4 regions of the Sodalis praecaptivus genome follow, and region 3 is predicted to be linked to each of the others. Evidence: predicted binding sites of a transcription regulator. Region 3 holds the regulator's gene; each other region holds the start of a gene.
The links. Region 3 encodes CRP, which controls carbon source genes, mostly activating them, when cyclic AMP is high. Its sites were predicted from a motif close to ATGTGANNNNNNTCACAT; they were not measured.
Positions count from the first base shown of each region.

Region 1 (4,463 bases), 1.9 Mb from region 3:
GGCCAAACGGATGCTCGCGCGCGGTATGGCGGCGGCTGACGTTGCCGCCGCCGTGGGCTTGGCCGATCAGGCGCATCTTACCCGCGCATTTGCTTTACGTTACGGTACTACGCCGGTCCGCTATCAAAAGCAGGTGGTGTCGGCGGCATGCTGACCGCAATCTCATACAATATTTTACTGTTTGAACCAGGCACACTCAGGGACGATCCTTACAAACAACAGGAAACATGATGATAACAGGGATATTTTTCGCGCTTGGCGCGGGCTTATTATGGGGACTGATTTTCGTGGGTCCCCTGCTGGTACCGGATTACCCCGGCGCCTTGCAATCAGCGGGGCGCTATGTCGCCTTTGGGCTTATCGCCCTGCCGCTGGCCTGGTATGACCGGCATCGGTTAAAGCGGTTGCAGCGACAGGATTGGGTGGAGGCGGTGAAATTATCGCTGGTCGGTAATTTGATTTATTACACCTGCCTGAGCAGCGCCATACAGCGCACGGGAGCGCCGATTTCCACCATGATTATCGGCACGCTACCGGTAGTACTGGCGGTGAGCGCCAATGTCGCCTACGGTCGTGACGAAGGCACATTGCCGTGGGGGCGGCTGTCGCCGGCTTTATTATTAATCGCCGCCGGTCTGGTGTGCGTGAACGCCGCCGAGTTAAGTCAGAGCACGCAGCCGTTCCACCTGTTGCGCTATTTGAGCGGCATTGCCCTGGCGCTAATCGCCGTGGTGTGCTGGACCTGGTATCCCTTGCGCAACGCGCGCTGGCTACGGCGCCACCCCTGCCATAAACCCACTACCTGGGCCACGGCGCAGGGGCTTGCTACGCTGCCGCTGGCCGCGGCGGCCTATGGGATGATTTGCCTGGGTCTGGGGTTCACCCATCCGACGTTCTCCCTGCCGTTCGGTCCGCGGCCGCTGGTGTTCGTGCCGTTGATGATCGCCATCGGTTTGCTGTGCTCCTGGTTGGGGGCGTTTTGCTGGAACGAGGCAAGCCAGCGCTTGCCCACGGTGCTGGTGGGGCCGCTTATCGTATTTGAAACGCTGGCCGGCCTGACCTATACCTTTTTGCTGCGACAGGCATGGCCGCCGATGTTATCCCTTACCGGCATCGCCTGCCTGATCATCGGCGTCGCCTATGCGGTCAGTATCAAACCGCAGCCGGTGAAAAAAATCGTTTCGCTCTAAGCGCCAGACGACCGCCGGCGCGGCGGTCGTTTAGACGCCCTTGGCTTTTTCTTTTCTCGGCCGCAGCGCGCCGGTATGATCATAATAGCGGCTCGGCCAGATCTCCGCCGCCGGCACGCCGATAACCTCGGCTATCACTCTCTCCCCCTTAGGCCACGGGCGGTGCAGCGTGTTGGACAACGTAGTGGAGCTTAAGCCAAAGGCGCGGGACAGGGCGGCCAGGGAAGTACCGCGTTTACGTAATGCAGCTATAATATCAGCCTTGTGCCAGTCTTCCTTCATGCACACTTCTCCTGTGGTGTTTGAATCTCCTGCTACAATACTACGTTATTCGTAGTTCTAATGACAAGCCGAAACTACGATTATCGTAGCTATGATCACACGACCCTCTTATCTCGATGTTTTTTGCCGGCGGTTGAAACAGGCGCGGCAGGCCAAGGGGCTCTCTCAGAAGCAGTTGGGTATTGCGGCGGGAATCGATGAATTTGTCGCCAGTACGCGTATCAATCGCTATGAGAAGGGCGTCCATGAGGCCAACATTCAGATTGCCCAGCATTTGGCAACGGTACTCGACGTGCCTCTCGCTTACCTGTATACCGAAGACGATGAGCTTGCGGAGTTGATGCTTATCTTTCTGGCGCTGGCGAAGCCGGGTCGTGGGGAAGTGATGAACGTCGCGCGCCGCCAGCGATCAGAGTAAGGCAAGGGCCGGATAATCTGGGCGTGCTGTTCGTTGAGGAATTTTAACCATAAAAAAAGCTGCCGCGGCAGCTTTTTTTTCGTCGCAAGGACGCTGTTACATCATGGCGCCGGGCGGCACATCTTTAACGGTGTTCAGGTAAGACGCCAGGATTTTTTTGATAAAGTTACGGAATTTCATCTTGTTCCTCGACCAGTTCGGTTTGTTGCCAATTATTAATTCTGCTGCGGTTATAATATGACCTTCGTCACAATAATGCAAGTTTTTGTGATACGCGTCACACAAAAAATCGCCACATCCCCCTTTTTAGCCCGCCATTCGCCGCCACTGACGCCGACACGCAACATCGTGACAACCTGCACGCGGTCGTCTGCGGCACCCCCTGCATCGTTGCGCTAAGGTTTGCTCCGTGGCTCCTACATTGAACGCTATTCACCCAATAAGCGGGACTGGAGGCAAAAATGATTCAGGATGAAGCAGCAATGTTGTTAGACGGCGGGGAGGGGAGATGAGGGGGTTTACAGGTATGCTTAAAAGCGTCGGTCATGGCCGCCACTCGCTCAGTAAATGGACCCAAGCCATCGCCTTTTTAACCTGTACAGGCGTTATTTGCTGGTACTCCTACCATTTGCGCCTCAGTGAATGGATGTTCGGTCTGTACTTTGGGGTCGCGGTAGGGGCGAACGTCCTGAATAAAAAAATCGCCATGGATAAGGCGCTGGAGGATAAACGCGTTGATGTCGCTTCCGTTGTCGCCGATGCCTGTCAGCCGGCGGGGGAAAATCAATGACAACGCTATTGTCATGTCCTGGCATCATCGCCACCCTACTCGGGGCGGTGATGGGGTTACTGATGGTGGCATTCGGTTGTGGCCGCGCGCGGGGGCGTGCCGCGGCGCAAAAACGGGCCGCGGCGCAGCGCGAGGCGGCGCAGCGTCAGGCGATAGCGCATATCGTGCAGCGGCAAAATGAGGTTCACAAGACGGCAGGGGGGATCAAGGATGAAATTAATCGTTTGTCTGCTGGCGATGTCGATAGCCGGCTGCGGAAAAAATGGCGCTATCCCGATGCCGCCGGCGATCGTTGATACCGGTTGCAGCTGGGTGACGCCGCTGTATCTGACCGACAGGGATATCGACCTGCTGGATGCGCGTACCAAAAAAGCGCTGCTAATGCATAACGAAACCGTGGAGAAAAATTGTGGCGCCTCGGGCACCGAGACGCTATCCAGGTCGTCAGCGGCCGAGAAGTGCGGGTCGCGTTACCTTATTCCTGGCGACGACGATGCCATAAATATTTCCCCCGGCGCGCTAGATTGACCTCTAGGCGCAAGGAGGGCACCGCGCACCGCCAAACAGTGCGTGGAACAACGGGGGCGAGGCCGGCGGTTCGTCCAGCGCACTTTGGCCGGCGCGGCCGGGGGTTAGCCGATTCCATAGTAATGACGTTCAAAGTTGCTGATGGAGGTCATTGCTCCCTGGGCCATTGCGTCAAAGCCGTCTGGATAAACCATGTGATAGCTGGCAGAGTGGAACATCGGCTGTCCGCTGACGTGCAGCCACAAACGCCGCAGCGGATTATGGGCAACTCGATAGCGCGGCATAATATCGCCGCCGGCGAAGCCTTCGGCAAAAACCGACTTTACCGTGAAGAGCAAATTATCATAGGCCGCCACCGGCCGGCCCAGGGCATTGGCCACCTCGTGCGCCGCGCCGCTGCGCGCGCCATAGCAGGCCAGCAGCAGCAACGGTTCATTGGGGGAAAACACCTGCTGCTCGGTCTTCATGGCAACGTCCAGCAGCGGCTGAATATACTCATAGGCGACCGTCGCGGCGGAAACCATCTGCCCTTCAGGGTTTTGCAACAGCGCGCCTGTCGGCGAGCCGTGAGTTTGAAACGCCAGGATGTGACGGTTGGCGTAATTGGTATACAGCCCCATCTCCGATTTGTTGAGATGGTAAATTGGCCGCGGCGCAAAGCCGGCGCTTTCTATCGCCATGGCCTCTCTGGCCGCGATCGCCTCGCCAATACCGCTGGCGGCCAGCGCGACACCCAATGAACACAGTGACAACACGCCGGCCACGTGCGGATGCTGTCGATCCAGCATGCCCGCGGCGATAGCGAGGATGCCGCTGGTCAATTGGGTGGCGGATAACGTGAGCGCGGTCGCTAAACCCGCCGGACCGGCGGCCAGGAAAACCGCCGGTGCCATCAGCGTGGCGCCCGCGCCATAGGCGTAATTTACCCAGGCATTCCAACTCAAGCGGCCATCGGGATCGAAGCGATTGATAGGGTCGCCGCGACCGTAAAGATAGCGGTTAATCCCCGTCAGACCGCCCACCCGCAGGTTATCCTGGGTGGTGAAGCCCTGGAGATCGGGACGATAAAGCCGGTAGCCGCTGCCGAGAAGGTAGCCGCCGCTCGCCGTATCGTACAATTCCCCTTGCCACAGCGGCAGATAGCGCGCCAATGGACTGGCGCAAGCGGCATCAAACGAAGACGTCGCCGCAGCAGGGGTGCCCCAGGCGAGGTAATGCTGGGTGGGTTGGCGGCCGTAGCGCAGGAGACTGCCGC
Region 1 is NZ_CP006569.1:3,284,773-3,289,235, reverse strand. Features, by position in the region: gene SANT_RS14535 (AraC family transcriptional regulator) at 1-154, shown strand, start outside; gene SANT_RS14530 (DMT family transporter) at 231-1,190, shown strand; gene SANT_RS14525 (helix-turn-helix domain-containing protein) at 1,221-1,472, opposite strand; gene SANT_RS14520 (helix-turn-helix domain-containing protein) at 1,564-1,890, shown strand; gene azuC (stress response protein AzuC) at 1,987-2,070, opposite strand; gene SANT_RS14515 (hypothetical protein) at 2,399-2,680, shown strand; gene SANT_RS24185 (hypothetical protein) at 2,677-2,976, shown strand; gene SANT_RS14510 (hypothetical protein) at 2,891-3,208, shown strand; gene SANT_RS14505 (RHS repeat-associated core domain-containing protein) at 3,313-4,463, opposite strand, start outside.
Region 1: the regulator CRP is predicted to act here: its motif matches at 2,156-2,173, upstream of azuC (stress response protein AzuC).

Region 2 (4,463 bases), 1.6 Mb from region 3:
TACGGCGAACGGCGTGACTTCAGAACCCGTGCCCGAGGTGGTGGTAATGGCGATCATTTTCGCCTTCACGCCCATTTTCGGGAATTTGTAGATACGTTTACGGATATCCATAAAGCGCAGCGCCAACTCTTCAAAATGGGTTTCCGGATGTTCATACATCACCCACATGATTTTGGCGGCGTCCATCGGTGAACCCCCGCCCAGGGCGACAATGATGTCCGGCTTGAAGGAGTTCATTTGCGCCGCGCCTTTACGCACGATGCTCAACGTGGGGTCCGCTTCGACTTCAAAAAACACTTCGGTTTCAATACCGTGTTTTTTCAGCACCGAGGTGATCTGATCGGCGTAGCCATTATTGAACAGGTAGCGGTCGGTCACGATAAAGGCGCGCTTGGCGCCGTCGCTGGCCACTTCTTCAAGCGCAATCGGCAGGGAACCGCGACGGAAATAGATGGATTTGGGAAGCTTATGCCACATCATATTTTCAGCTCGCTTAGCGACGGTTTTGGTATTGATGAGGTGTTTGGGGCCTACGTTTTCAGAAATCGAGTTACCACCCCAGGATCCGCATCCCAGCGTCAGCGACGGGGCCAGCTTAAAGTTGTACAGGTCGCCGATGCCGCCTTGCGAAGCCGGCGTATTGATAAGAATACGCGCGGTTTTCATCTTGTCGCCGAAATATTTTACGCGCTCGCTTTGGTTGTCCTGATCGGTATAGAGACAGGACGTGTGGCCGATACCGCCCATCGCCACCAATTTTTCAGCGATTTCCACCGCGTCCTCGAAATCCCGTGCGCGATACATGGCAAGGGTGGGCGACAGCTTTTCATGGGCAAAGGGTTCGGACTCGTCGACCTTGCTGACTTCGCCAATCAGGACTTTGGTGTTGCCGGGCACGCGCAGACCCGCCATCTCGGCGATTTTCGCCGCCGGCTGACCCACGATGGCCGCATTGAGGCCGCCATTTTTGAGAATAATGTCAGAAACCGCTTTCAGCTCCTGGCCGCGCAGCATATAACCGCCGTGGCTGGCGAAACGTTCGCGCACCTGATCATACAGTGCGTCGACCACGACCACGGATTGTTCCGAGGCGCAGATGACGCCGTTATCAAAGGTTTTCGACATCAGGATGGACGCAACGACGCGTTTGATATCCGCGGTTTCATCCACCACGACGGGGGTGTTACCGGCGCCGACGCCGATGGCGGGTTTACCGGAACTGTAAGCGGCTTTCACCATACCCGGCCCGCCGGTGGCGAGAATCAGGTTGATGTCCGGGTGGTGCATTAATTGATTAGATAGCTCCACCGACGGTTCGTCGATCCAGCCAATGATATCCTTGGGCGCCCCTGCGGCAATGGCGGCCTGCAATACGATGTCGGCCGCTTTGTTGGTGGCGTTTTTGGCGCGGGGATGCGGCGAGAAGATAATCCCATTGCGGGTTTTCAGGCTGATGAGCGCCTTAAAGATAGCGGTGGAAGTCGGGTTTGTCGTGGGAACGATACCGCAGATGAGGCCGATCGGCTCGGCGATGGAGATGGTACCAAAGGTGTCATCCTCGGCCAGAATGCCGCAGGTTTTTTCATCTTTGTAGGCGTTGTAAATGTATTCAGAAGCAAAGTGGTTCTTGATGACTTTGTCTTCCACGATACCCATACCGGATTCGGCCACCGCCATTTTGGCGAGCGGAATACGAGCATCTGCCGCGGCCAGGGCGGCCGCACGGAAAATCTTGTCCACCTGCTCCTGGGTAAAATTGGCATATTCGCGCTGTGCTTTTCTCACCCGTGCAACTAAGGTATTGAGTTCAGCGACATTAGTAACAGCCATATTGCTCTCCTAATAAAGTTAAAAATTGCGATAAATCTGTTAAACCATTTAAGTAAAGAGCCCCGTGTTGACAATTATATGACCGATTTGCTCATTCGTCGTTCATTTGGCCCGTTGCTTCTTGACCTTTTGGGTCATGGCGTTTTACTTAACCAGTCTTCAGGTCGCCATCATTAACATCTTGTGATTTACCTTCCCAGTATCTTAATCACCTTATTCACTTCCTTAATGCAAAGCTTACGGGGTATCGAACGACGAATATGTGATCGGAGTCAAAAAAAATGCAAGCTGACACCTTTCAGCTTCAACATAAAAACGCTTTGTTACCTGAGAGATACCTTTGTTCAATCGCTTTCACCTAATGGTTAATAAACCTAACATATTGACAACATTTTGCTGTCCATACAGCGACAATAAAGCCCTGCTCAATGCGGGGAGATGCGCTTAAAAATGACACTAATTACCGTTGAAGGAACGTGGTGAGGTTATTTACCCGGCCGCGAGGCGGAATAACCCGCTATTGATCAGAACGTGACGCAATGTTTGTAAGAGAAAGCACAAGCGATGGCCTATATTACCGCTAATGACACGCTATCGGAATAGATTATTTTCCCACCGACGCCAAGCTATGCATTAAAATCATTTACATTAATTGACGTTGTTGATGAACCTGGCCCTATTTCCCTGCGGCATCTGGGGCCATGGCCGACGCAGACGGCATCCTAAAGGGGGCCTCCTCAACGCCTGAGCCCTGAACGTCGCGAGAGGGTCGCGCCGCGCTACCCAGGGCTGGGGGCGCTATCATGCTGCCGCTGACGTTTTGAGCGCGCTGCGCGCTATATTGTGCGCCTGCGGGCGGCGGGCCGTGATAAAGCCGATCCATTATTAGCAACCGGTGTAAGCGGTGCGGCGGCGTTACATTATTCGGCACATTCAACGGCCATCAACGCTTGGTGATGAACGCCAAAGGCTGAATGCCAAAGGGTGAATGCCAAAGGCTGAATGCCAAAGGCTGAATGCCGGAGGTCCAAACGACAAACGACAAACGACAAACAACAAAGCCAAAAGCCAAAAGCCAAAAGCCACACGGTGAATGGTAAACGGCCAAAAGCATTGCCACTCGCCGCCGAGAAAATGTCCGAGGTCGGGCAGAGCGCTGCCTTAAGCGTGAGTGGGGCGGGAGATACCCGCTGCTGCCGAGCCGACGGCGGTAAAATGCGCGTATTCCGCCGCGTAAATTATTTGCGCCGGGAAAAGGGCCTTAAAATAAGGCGGATTGCACAATGAGGCGGCAAACGCGCACCATTTTGCAGCAAGGACGGGGTGAAATGAATTTTGCGCGGCATGCGGCAAGAAAAAAACTTTCTACGCTATTTCAGCCATCTATAAGTAGTCTCCTGCACGGTAGGGTTTTTTTTTAACCGTTCGCGTTCAAGGGACTTGTCACGATGCAACCCAGATGTTATTAGTGTTATTTATCTTATCATTAGCCAATTATTCTAATTACTGGCGATATATTGACCTTATGTGTTTCAGACCCCGTTGGGATAGCTTAATTATTTGATATATGGCCCATTACAGTTGAATCACAATGATAAAGGCCACGCGCATAGCCAAGGCGTGTTCCGAGATTGCCGCCGCAACCTTTTTTACGGCGGCGCGACGCCTTGTTTAACATGCCAGGGTTAATACCGAATATCATACCTTTAGCCTTGCGGCTTCGTTCGCCGCAGCGGGCTTGAGGTGCGTTATACCCGCAAAGCGGGAATCTGCAGAGGGCTTGACAGGGGTCCGTGCAATAATAAAAAAACCGGAGTGCATCACTAATGACCAACATCACGAAAAAAACGCTTCTTGCCGCGGCCGTGTTTACCGCCATGGGAATGGGCGTTGCTGGACAATCTTTTGCCGCGGACGTTCCCGCCGGCGTGCAGTTGAGCGACAAACAGGAATTGGTACGTGGCAATGGCGCAGAATTGCAATCCCTCGATCCGCATAAAATCGAAGGGGTTCCCGAATCCAACGTCAACCGCGATGTACTGGAAGGCTTGATTATCAACGATCTGCAGGGCCGGGCTCAGCCGGGCGTGGCGGAGAGCTGGGAAAACAAGGATTTCAAAGTTTGGACGTTCCATCTTCGGCCAAACGCCAAATGGTCCAACGGCGATCCGGTCACCGCGCAGGATTTCGTCTACAGTTGGCGCCGACTGGCGGATCCCAAAACCGCCTCTCCGTATGAAAGTTATCTGCAATATGCCCAGATTACCAATATCGACGATATCATCAGCGGCAAAAAAAGCCCCGATACCCTGGGCGTGAAAGCGTTAGACGATCATACTCTGGAAGTCACGCTGGCCGAGCCGGTGCCGTATCTGATTAAGGTGCTCGCCCATCCGTCCATGTCGCCGGTGCCGCAGAAAGTGGTGGAAAAATTCGGTGAGAAGTGGACCCAGCCGGCGAATTGGGTCGGTAACGGCGCCTACGTCGTCAAAGATTGGGTCATTAACGAGCGCATCGTACTGGAGCGTAACCCGCAGTATTGGAACAACGCCAAGACCGTCATCAATAAAGTCACCTATCTGCCGATCTCTTCCGAAGTCACCGATGTAAACCGTTATCGCGCCGGCGAAGAC
Region 2 is NZ_CP006569.1:2,076,380-2,080,842, forward strand. Features, by position in the region: gene adhE (bifunctional acetaldehyde-CoA/alcohol dehydrogenase) at 1-1,830, opposite strand, end outside; gene oppA (oligopeptide ABC transporter substrate-binding protein OppA) at 3,657-4,463, shown strand, end outside.
Region 2: the regulator CRP is predicted to act here: its motif matches at 2,091-2,108, upstream of adhE (bifunctional acetaldehyde-CoA/alcohol dehydrogenase).

Region 3 (4,463 bases):
CAACCCCGGCATCAGGGACGTTTACCAAGACGCCATCGCTATCGGCCGGTCTGCGCTACGCCTGTCGTTGCGCCGGCCTGAGGCGGTTTTGCCCTCTCACCGGCCACGGCGCTAGTTTGGCGGCGTATCGCGCAAACGGCGCGCGAGCCAAAAACCGTGCTGCGGCCGCTGCGGCCACGCCACCGACGAAATCGTATGCATCACGCCGAGATGGAACAATATGCGCCGCAAGTGACGTTCCATGAGCGTCACCGCCTGATCCTGCGGGCCATCAGTGTTGAAAATACCCGGATTTTCGGTGCTCGGGCCGTCATATTCCAGCCGTTGCTGACAGCTTTGCAGCGCCACCTCGCAGGAGGCCAGATAGTCGGCGGCCAAGGTATCGGTCAGCATATAGTGATCGCGCGCCAGCGTCGTCATGGCGTTGATGTGTTCGACAATGAACTGACTATGGGTGACCCATAAGCGCATATCGCTCAGATAGCGGGAATTAAACCCCGGCTCCTGCATCGCCTGGCTTAGGGAGGTGAACAAGGCATTGTGCGCTTGGTTGACCCGCATGCGGGCATAAGCCAGCGCGGGCGCGCCGGGGTCGGGCTGCAACAGCAGCCGCAACGCTTCCTGATCCCGCTCCAGCGCCTGATGGGCGTTTTTGCGCAACAGCCCGCTCTGCCATTGCGGCCACAGCCACAGCGTGCCGCCAAAGGCCAGCATACAGCCAATCAAGGTATCCACCAGCCGCGGCAGCAGGAAATGCGCGCCGTTCAACGACAACAATTGCAGGGTATACACCGTCACCACCGTCATACCGGTCATCGCCAGACCGTAATTTTTGCGCAGTACCAAATAGCCGGCCAGAGTCACCACCAGCATGCCGCTCAGGATGACGCCGTCGCCCATCTTTAGTTGCAGCGTACCCGCGGCAATCACCAGCCCCGCCAGGGTACCCAGCGCCCGATGTTGTATACGCACCCGGGTCGCGTTGTAACCATTCTGACTGACAAACATGATGGTCATCAGGATCCAGTAAGGTTTCGGCAGATTGAACACCAGGCCCAAACTGCTGCCGATCGCCAGCATGAGGCCCAGGCGGGCGGCGTTGCGCAGCGCCATCGATTTCAAGGAGCAATAACTGCGCAGCGCCGGCCAGAACGGCAACCGCTGCTGATTATCCGCCATCACATCGCGACGATAGAGGGGGCGCTGGGAACGCAACAGGCGATAGATGCGGCTGAAATGGAAATAGCAGAACTGGCCTACCGGATTATCCGGATGGTGGCGGGCAATTTTTTCCAGCGCCGACAGGCCGGCATCCGCGGCAAACCGGTCAGGTTGGCGGTGATAGAGAATATCGTCCGCCAGGACGCGCAGCCGGGCGGCGACGATACGCGCGTTGTAGCGCAACACCGCCTCGGCGTGGCTTTGCTGCACCAGCTTTTGCACTTCATCCGGCTGATGCAGACTCACCGCGATATGCTCTTGCAAATCCAACGCGACCTGGAAGGCGCGCAACAGTCTTTTGTACTGGCTGAGATGGTTGGCCGAGAGCATATGCAACTGCTGATACACTTGGGCAATCTGGTCGATGACCTTTTGCTGGCGGGCGAACAGCGGCGGTAGCGCACTGTCCGGATCGGTGTGCTGAGTCAGCAAACTGTACTTCGCTTCGATATAATCCGCCAGTTCGCGGTAGAGCAGACTGAGCGCCTCGCGCATCGGCTGCTCTTGCCATAGCCGGAACCACAGCGCGTTAAACAGCCCATACCAGGCAGTCCCCGCCAGATAGAGCAGCGGCGGCAGCCAAAGCGGCACATTGCCGGTCAGCCCCAGGGTAAATACCGCGGCAATTAGCGATGCCGGCAGCAAGCGGCCGTGTAGCGGGCTGATTTCGCCGCTGACGCCGAACAGCAGCGCCAACCCCAGCATGACAAACGGCAGCGGCACGCCGTGCGCCAACAGCAGCTGGATAAAAATACTGCTCAGGGCGAACAGCGAGCCGCCGACCACCAGCCGCTTAAAGAAACGTTTATGGAGCTGATCAAGCCCGGCGATGTTGCAACAGGCGGGTACCAGCGAGAACAGCAGACCTTGCTGCAGGCTGCCGAACATCAGTCCGATGGCGACCGGCAGGCAAAGCACAATGGTCTGCCGCAGGGCATAATTTACTTCGGGGTGGTAGATGAGTCTGCGCCACATAAGTCAGCTAAAGAGGCATGGCCGTCCTGACCATGCCCGTGGTGAAAGGGGATTAGCGGGTTCCGTAAACGACAATGGTTTTTCCGTGGGCAGAGATGAGATTTTGATCCTCAAGCATTTTCAAAATACGGCCGACCGTTTCCCGTGAACAGCCAACTATTTGGCCGATTTCCTGCCGGGTGATTTTTATTTGCATACCGTCCGGGTGAGTCATGGCGTCCGGCTGCTTGGCTAAATTCAGTAACGTTTGCGCGATACGCCCGGTCACATCCAGGAAAGCCAGGTTGCCGACTTTCTCTGAGGTCACCTGCAGGCGGCTGGCCATTTGTGAAGACAGGCGCATCAGAATGTCGGGATTGACCTGAATCAACTGGCGAAATTTCTTGTAGGATATCTCAGCCACTTCGCAGGCCGTTTTCGCCCGCACCCATGCGCTGCGCTCCTGCCCCTCTTCAAACAACCCCAGTTCGCCGATAAAATCGCCCTGATTGAGGTAGGAGAGGATCATCTCCTTGCCTTCTTCGTCCTTGATAAGCACTGCGACGGAGCCTTTGACGATATAGTAGAGCGTTTCTGCCTTTTCACCCTGGTGAATCAACGTACTCTTCGATGGATACTTATGAATATGGCAATGAGACAGGAACCATTCGAGAGTCGGGTCTGTTTGCGGTTTGCCGAGAACCATTCGCTGTTATCCTCTTTTGTCATCGCCGCCCTGTTTAGGAACGGCGTATTCCCTGTAAGGTAAGGTGTTATTATGATGTCATTCCGTTCATAAACGGAACCTCGCAAGGGAACTTATCAGGGTCCAATGTTGGTGACGTTTCGATCGCTCTCTTGCTCTTTCACTGTCGGTGAGTTCGATCCTGCCTTGTTTTTTAGCATAGCTTTAAGAGACTGTCTTGTGTTGTCTCGCTTCAGCATGATGCATCTGCGGTTACATTGCCAGTTTGGCGGCAAAAAGGTAGTCTTTCACAAAGAATATTATCAGGAGTTAACGATATGCAAGCGCGAGTAAAGTGGGTGGAAGGGCTGTCTTTTATCGGCGAATCCGCCTCGGGCCACCAGATTATCATGGATGGCAACAGCGGCGAAAAGGCCCCAAGCCCAATGGAAATGCTGCTTATGTCCGCCGGCGGCTGTAGCGCTATTGACGTGGTTTCGATTCTGCAAAAGGGCCGCGCCGATGTGCGCGACTGTGAGGTCAAGTTAACCTCAACGCGCCGCGAGGAAGCGCCGCGTCTGTTTACCCAAATCAATCTGCATTTTATCGTCACCGGCCGCGATTTGACGGATAAGATCGTCGAGCGCGCGGTCGCGCTGTCGGCGGAAAAGTATTGTTCGGTCTCGCTGATGCTGGGGAAAGCCGCCAATATTACCCACAGCTTTGAGGTACGTCACCTCGACTGAGCGCGCGGGGCGCGCTTGACTGTCGGGGCGCAGCGCTAAGCCGCATCATGCCCCACCCGATTGGCGCCGCGCGTCGTTCCCGCGCGCGGCGCCCGCGTCAAGCCGCTTAGCGAATCGGTTTCCCTTCCAGCAATTGCTTGACCAGCGGCGCCATGATCAATTCCATCGCCAGACCCATTTTGCCGCCCGGCACCACCAGCGTATTGATATTGGAAATAAAAGATCCCTGCAGCATCGCCAGTAAATAGGGAAAATCCATGGCGTCCAGGCCGCGGAAGTGAATAACCACAAAGCTTTCGTCCAGCGACGGGATCGCTTTGGCGGCGAACGGATTGGAGGTGTCCACCGTCGGCACCCGCTGGAAGTTGATATGGGTACGGGAAAATTGCGGCGTGATAAAATTGATATAATCTTCCATGGATCGCACCACGGAATCCATGACCGCTTCGCGGGAGTGGCCCCGCTCGTTGGTATCGCGCACCAATTTCTGGATCCACTCCAGATTGACTATCGGCACCACCCCCACCAGCAAATCCACGTGCCGCGCAACGTCATTATGCTCGGTCACAACGCCGCCGTGCAGCCCCTCGTAGAATAGGACGTCGGTAGGCTCCGGCAGGGGCTGCCAGGGGGTAAAGGTGCCGGGGACCTGATTATAAGGAACCGCTTCGTCGTAGGTATGCAAATATTTGCGCGCCTGCCCGCGTCCGCTTTCCCCATAGTGATAAAATGTTCTTTCCAGAAGATCGAAGTTATTCGCATCCGGGCCGAAATAACTCACGTGCCGACCTAAATCGCGCGCTTTACGAATGGCTAAATCCATTTCCGGCCGGGTGAAGTGGTGAAAGCTATCGCCT
Region 3 is NZ_CP006569.1:455,514-459,976, forward strand. Features, by position in the region: gene SANT_RS02025 (YccS/YhfK family putative transporter) at 112-2,196, opposite strand; gene crp (cAMP-activated global transcriptional regulator CRP) at 2,249-2,881, opposite strand; gene SANT_RS02035 (OsmC family protein) at 3,199-3,606, shown strand; gene SANT_RS02040 (phosphoribulokinase) at 3,713-4,463, opposite strand, start outside.

Region 4 (4,463 bases), 1.6 Mb from region 3:
AATAAGCGCCTTATAATTGGCGCAACTGCCCACTACGCGTCGCGCTCCCATGCAGAAGAAATCCATTTACGTCGCCTATACCGGCGGCACCATCGGTATGCAGCGCTCGGACAATGGCTACGTGCCGGTTTCCGGTCACCTGCAGCGTCAATTGGCGCGGATGCCGGAATTCTACCGCCCCGAAATGCCGGACTTTACCGTGCATGAATACGCCCCATTGATCGATTCGTCGGACATGACCCCCGACGACTGGCAAGCCATCGCCCGCGATATCGCCGCCAACTATGACCGCTATGATGGCTTTGTTATCCTGCACGGGACGGATACCATGGCCTTTACCGCCTCCGCGCTGTCGTTCATGCTGGAGAATCTCGATAAGCCGGTCATCGTCACCGGCTCGCAAATACCCCTGGAAGCGCTCCGCTCCGACGGGCAAACCAATCTGCTCAACGCGCTGTATCTGGCCGCCCATTATCCGGTCAAGGAAGTCGGTTTGTTTTTCAATAACAAACTGTTGCGCGGCAACCGTACCACTAAGGCCCATGCCGATGGGTTCGATGCCTTCGCCTCACCGAATTTGCCGCCGTTGCTGGAGGCGGGTATCCATATCCGCCGTGTTACGCCCTCACCGGTATGCGCGGCAGGTGGCCCGCTTATCGTACATCCCATCACGCCCCAGCCTGTCGGGGTGGTCACCCTCTACCCCGGTATTTCCGCGGATGTGGTCGGCAACTTTCTGCGCCAGCCGGTGCGCGCGCTGATCCTGCGCTCCTATGGCGTGGGCAATGCGCCGCAGCACCCGGCGCTATTGCACGAACTTAAGCAAGCGGACGACCGTGGTATTGTGGTAGTCAATCTGACGCAATGTCTCTCTGGCCGGGTGGATATGGGCGGCTATGCCACCGGCAACGCCCTGGCCCGCGCCGGGGTCCTTAGCGGTTTTGATATGACGGTGGAAGCCGCCCTCACCAAGCTGCATTTTTTACTTAGCCAATCGTTGCCCTACCAGGCTATCCGCCGTCTCATGCAGCAGGATCTGCGCGGCGAATTGAGCAGCAGCGATGCATCAGGAGAAAGCCATGGCCAGAGCAATATTGTTGGTTGATTTACAGAATGATTTCTGCGCCGGCGGCGCGCTGGCGGTGCCGCAGGGCGATGCGGTGATCCCCGTGGCCAATGCGGCGCTGGCGCTGTGCGCCCGGTGGAACATTCCCGCGGTGGCCAGCCAGGACTGGCATCCACGGGATCACGGCAGTTTCGCCATTAACGCCGGGCAGCCGGTCAATACGCTCGGCGTACTGGAGGGGCTTGAGCAGATTTGGTGGCCGGTGCATTGCGTGCAAGAGACCCCGGGCGCGGACTTCCATCCCCGGCTTAACCGCGCGGGTCTGGCGGCGGTATTTCGCAAAGGCGAACAGCGCCATATCGACAGTTACAGCACCTTTTTTGACAACGGTCGCCGGGCGCAGACCGTCCTGGACGGCTGGCTGCGCGCGCACGACATCGACCGGCTGACCGTCCTGGGATTGGCCACGGATTATTGCGTGAAATACAGCGTGCTGGACGCCCTGCATTTAGGTTACGCCGTCGAGGTGCTCACCGACGGCTGCCGCGGCGTCAATTTGCAACCGGAGGACAGCGCCGAGGCGCTGCGGGAAATGGCGCGCCGCGGCGCAGAAATGCTGACGCTGGACGCCTTCGCCGCGCGGCTGGAGACCTGTGAGGTTGGCTAACCCCCAAGCCCCCCGCCGAACGGATAACCGGCGCTTTGAAGCGACGCGCCGACAGTCCGCCGAGACGCCGTCGCGTCCCGGGTGAGATCCCGTCGCGCGCTGAGCCGCCGGGGCCGCAAACGAGGCCCATCAGAGCAATCCGCACCGGCGCCTTATTGGGGTTTCAGTACGTCGACGGTCCCGGCCTTCAGTTCTTCCAGCAAGGCACGCTTACTCTTCATGGTAATCTGGCCATCGGTACCGATGCTCATATGCTCGGGGTGACGGTTATGACGCGACTGCCACAGCATAACCATCTGCATACAGTTGGCTTGCTGCTCCGGCGTTAGCGCCACCCCGTCGGGCCATTTGCCCAATTCCACGGCCGTCATCAGCCGTTGATAAATCTCCGGCGTCATCGTCGCCAGAAGCGCTTCAACATCCATTGCCGCACCTTTCATGTGGAATAATTAGCTGAATCGATAAAGCTGAGCTTATCCGGCAATCTCTTCGCCGTTTTCACCGTCCTTGAAGCGCAGAGAGGCGCTGTTGACGCAAAACCGCGTTCCGGTGGGTTGCGGCCCGTCGGGGAATACATGCCCCAAATGGGCATCGCAGGTGCCGCAGCGGATTTCCACCCGCTGCATACCGTGAGTGTTATCCTCAAGGTAGCGGATAGCCTCGTCGCTCACCGGCTCATAAAAGCTCGGCCAGCCACAGCCTGATTCATATTTCGTTTCGGAGTAGAATAGCGGCGCGTGGCAAACCAGGCAATGGTATTGCCCCGTTCGCTTATTTTCTAATAGCTTACCGCTGTAGGGCGGTTCAGTGCCGCGTTGTTGGGTGACATAGCGCTGCATGTCGGTCATTGCTTCATCGGGTAATCGTGAGGGTGTATTATTGGCCATTGTTACGCGTCTCTGGCGAGGGATGGGAAAGCTTTCCAGTAAAGCCATTATAACAAATAATTAACAACGCGGCAGGCAATTTTGGCATAAACTCTATAATGAAATGCTGTAGCCGTGGAAATGTGATTCTTATCACAAATTGCAACTTGTCGCAGTTTATATTGGACGATGACGACCCCATATGAGCTGCAGGTGTGTTGACGTCAATTGCGTACATATCGTGCGCTGAACGGGGTCTGGATTGATTTGTCGCAACTATTGACACGATTCCGCTTGACGCTGCGCGAGGTTTTTGTAAATTTACAAGTAACCTTTTATTCATTATTAAATAGCTGGTGGAATATATGACTATCAAAGTAGGTATCAACGGTTTTGGCCGTATCGGCCGTATTGTTTTCCGTGCTGCGCAGGAACGTAACGACATTGAAATCGTTGCCATCAACGACCTGCTGGATGCGGATTATATGGCCTACATGTTGAAGTACGACTCAACCCATGGTCGCTTCAACGGCACCGTCGCCGTGGAAAACGGTCATCTGGTGGTAAACGGTAAAACCATCCGCTGTACCTCTGAGAAAGATCCGGCTAACCTGAAATGGGGCGAGGTCGGCGTCGACGTTGTCGCCGAAGCCACCGGTATCTTTTTGACCGACGAAACCGCGCGCAAGCACATCACCGCCGGCGCTAAAAAAGTGGTGCTGACCGGGCCGTCCAAAGATAACACCCCGATGTTCGTTATGGGCGTTAACCATAAAGCCTATGATGGCCAGGATATCGTGTCCAACGCCTCTTGCACCACCAACTGCCTGGCGCCGCTGGCCAAGGTTATCAACGACAATTTCGGTATTGTTGAAGCCCTGATGACCACCGTTCACGCCACTACCGCCACCCAGAAAACCGTCGATGGCCCGTCTCATAAAGACTGGCGCGGCGGCCGCGGCGCGTCCCAGAACATCATTCCGTCCTCGACGGGCGCCGCCAAAGCGGTAGGTAAAGTCATTCCCGAGCTGAACGGTAAACTGACCGGTATGTCCTTCCGCGTCCCGACGCCGAACGTCTCGGTTGTCGACCTGACCGCGCGTCTGGAAAAACCGGCTTCCTATGAAGACATCTGCGCCGCCATCAAAAAAGCCGCTGAAGGCGAGCTGAAAGGCGTGATGGGCTACACCGATGAAGACGTGGTTTCTACCGATTTCAACGGCGAGAAGCTGACCTCCGTATTCGATGCCAAAGCGGGTATCGCGCTGAACGACAAATTTGTCAAATTGGTCGCCTGGTACGATAACGAAACCGGCTATTCCAATAAAGTGTTGGATCTGATCTCCCATATCGCCAACAAATAAGTCTGGTGACCGGATGATGAAAGGGCGGCAGCGATGTCGCCCTTTTCTTTTACTCAGGAGGTATAACGATGTCTGACTCTCTTTTTACGTTGCCCGTCAAACAAACCCTGTCGCCGTCTCTAACGCTACGCCAGCAAGATGAATTGCCGCTGGTGGTGGTCGAACATCCGCAGGTACGGGCGGCGGTGACGCTGCAGGGCGCGCATCTTGTCGCCTGGCAGCCGGCCGGCGAAAAGCCGGTACTGTGGTTAAGCGAAAAAAGCGCCTTCCAGGAAGGCGTGGCCATCCGCGGCGGCGTACCGATCTGTTGGCCCTGGTTTGGTAAGGTTGCCACCCCCAACCACGGCTTCGCCCGCATCCTTCCCTGGGAATTAAGCGACCACAGCGAGGACGATAAACAGGTCCAACTGACCTTTACCCTGCGCGATAGCACCTTGACTGAACCGTTTTTTCCCCATCCGTTCACGCTTAAGGCCCACTTTACCCTCGGACAAACGTGC
Region 4 is NZ_CP006569.1:2,054,327-2,058,789, reverse strand. Features, by position in the region: gene ansA (asparaginase) at 50-1,105, shown strand; gene pncA (bifunctional nicotinamidase/pyrazinamidase) at 1,080-1,733, shown strand; gene SANT_RS09190 (YeaC family protein) at 1,886-2,158, opposite strand; gene msrB (peptide-methionine (R)-S-oxide reductase MsrB) at 2,207-2,620, opposite strand; gene gapA (glyceraldehyde-3-phosphate dehydrogenase) at 2,965-3,963, shown strand; gene SANT_RS09175 (D-hexose-6-phosphate mutarotase) at 4,032-4,463, shown strand, end outside.
Region 4: the regulator CRP is predicted to act here: its motif matches at 2,741-2,758, upstream of msrB (peptide-methionine (R)-S-oxide reductase MsrB).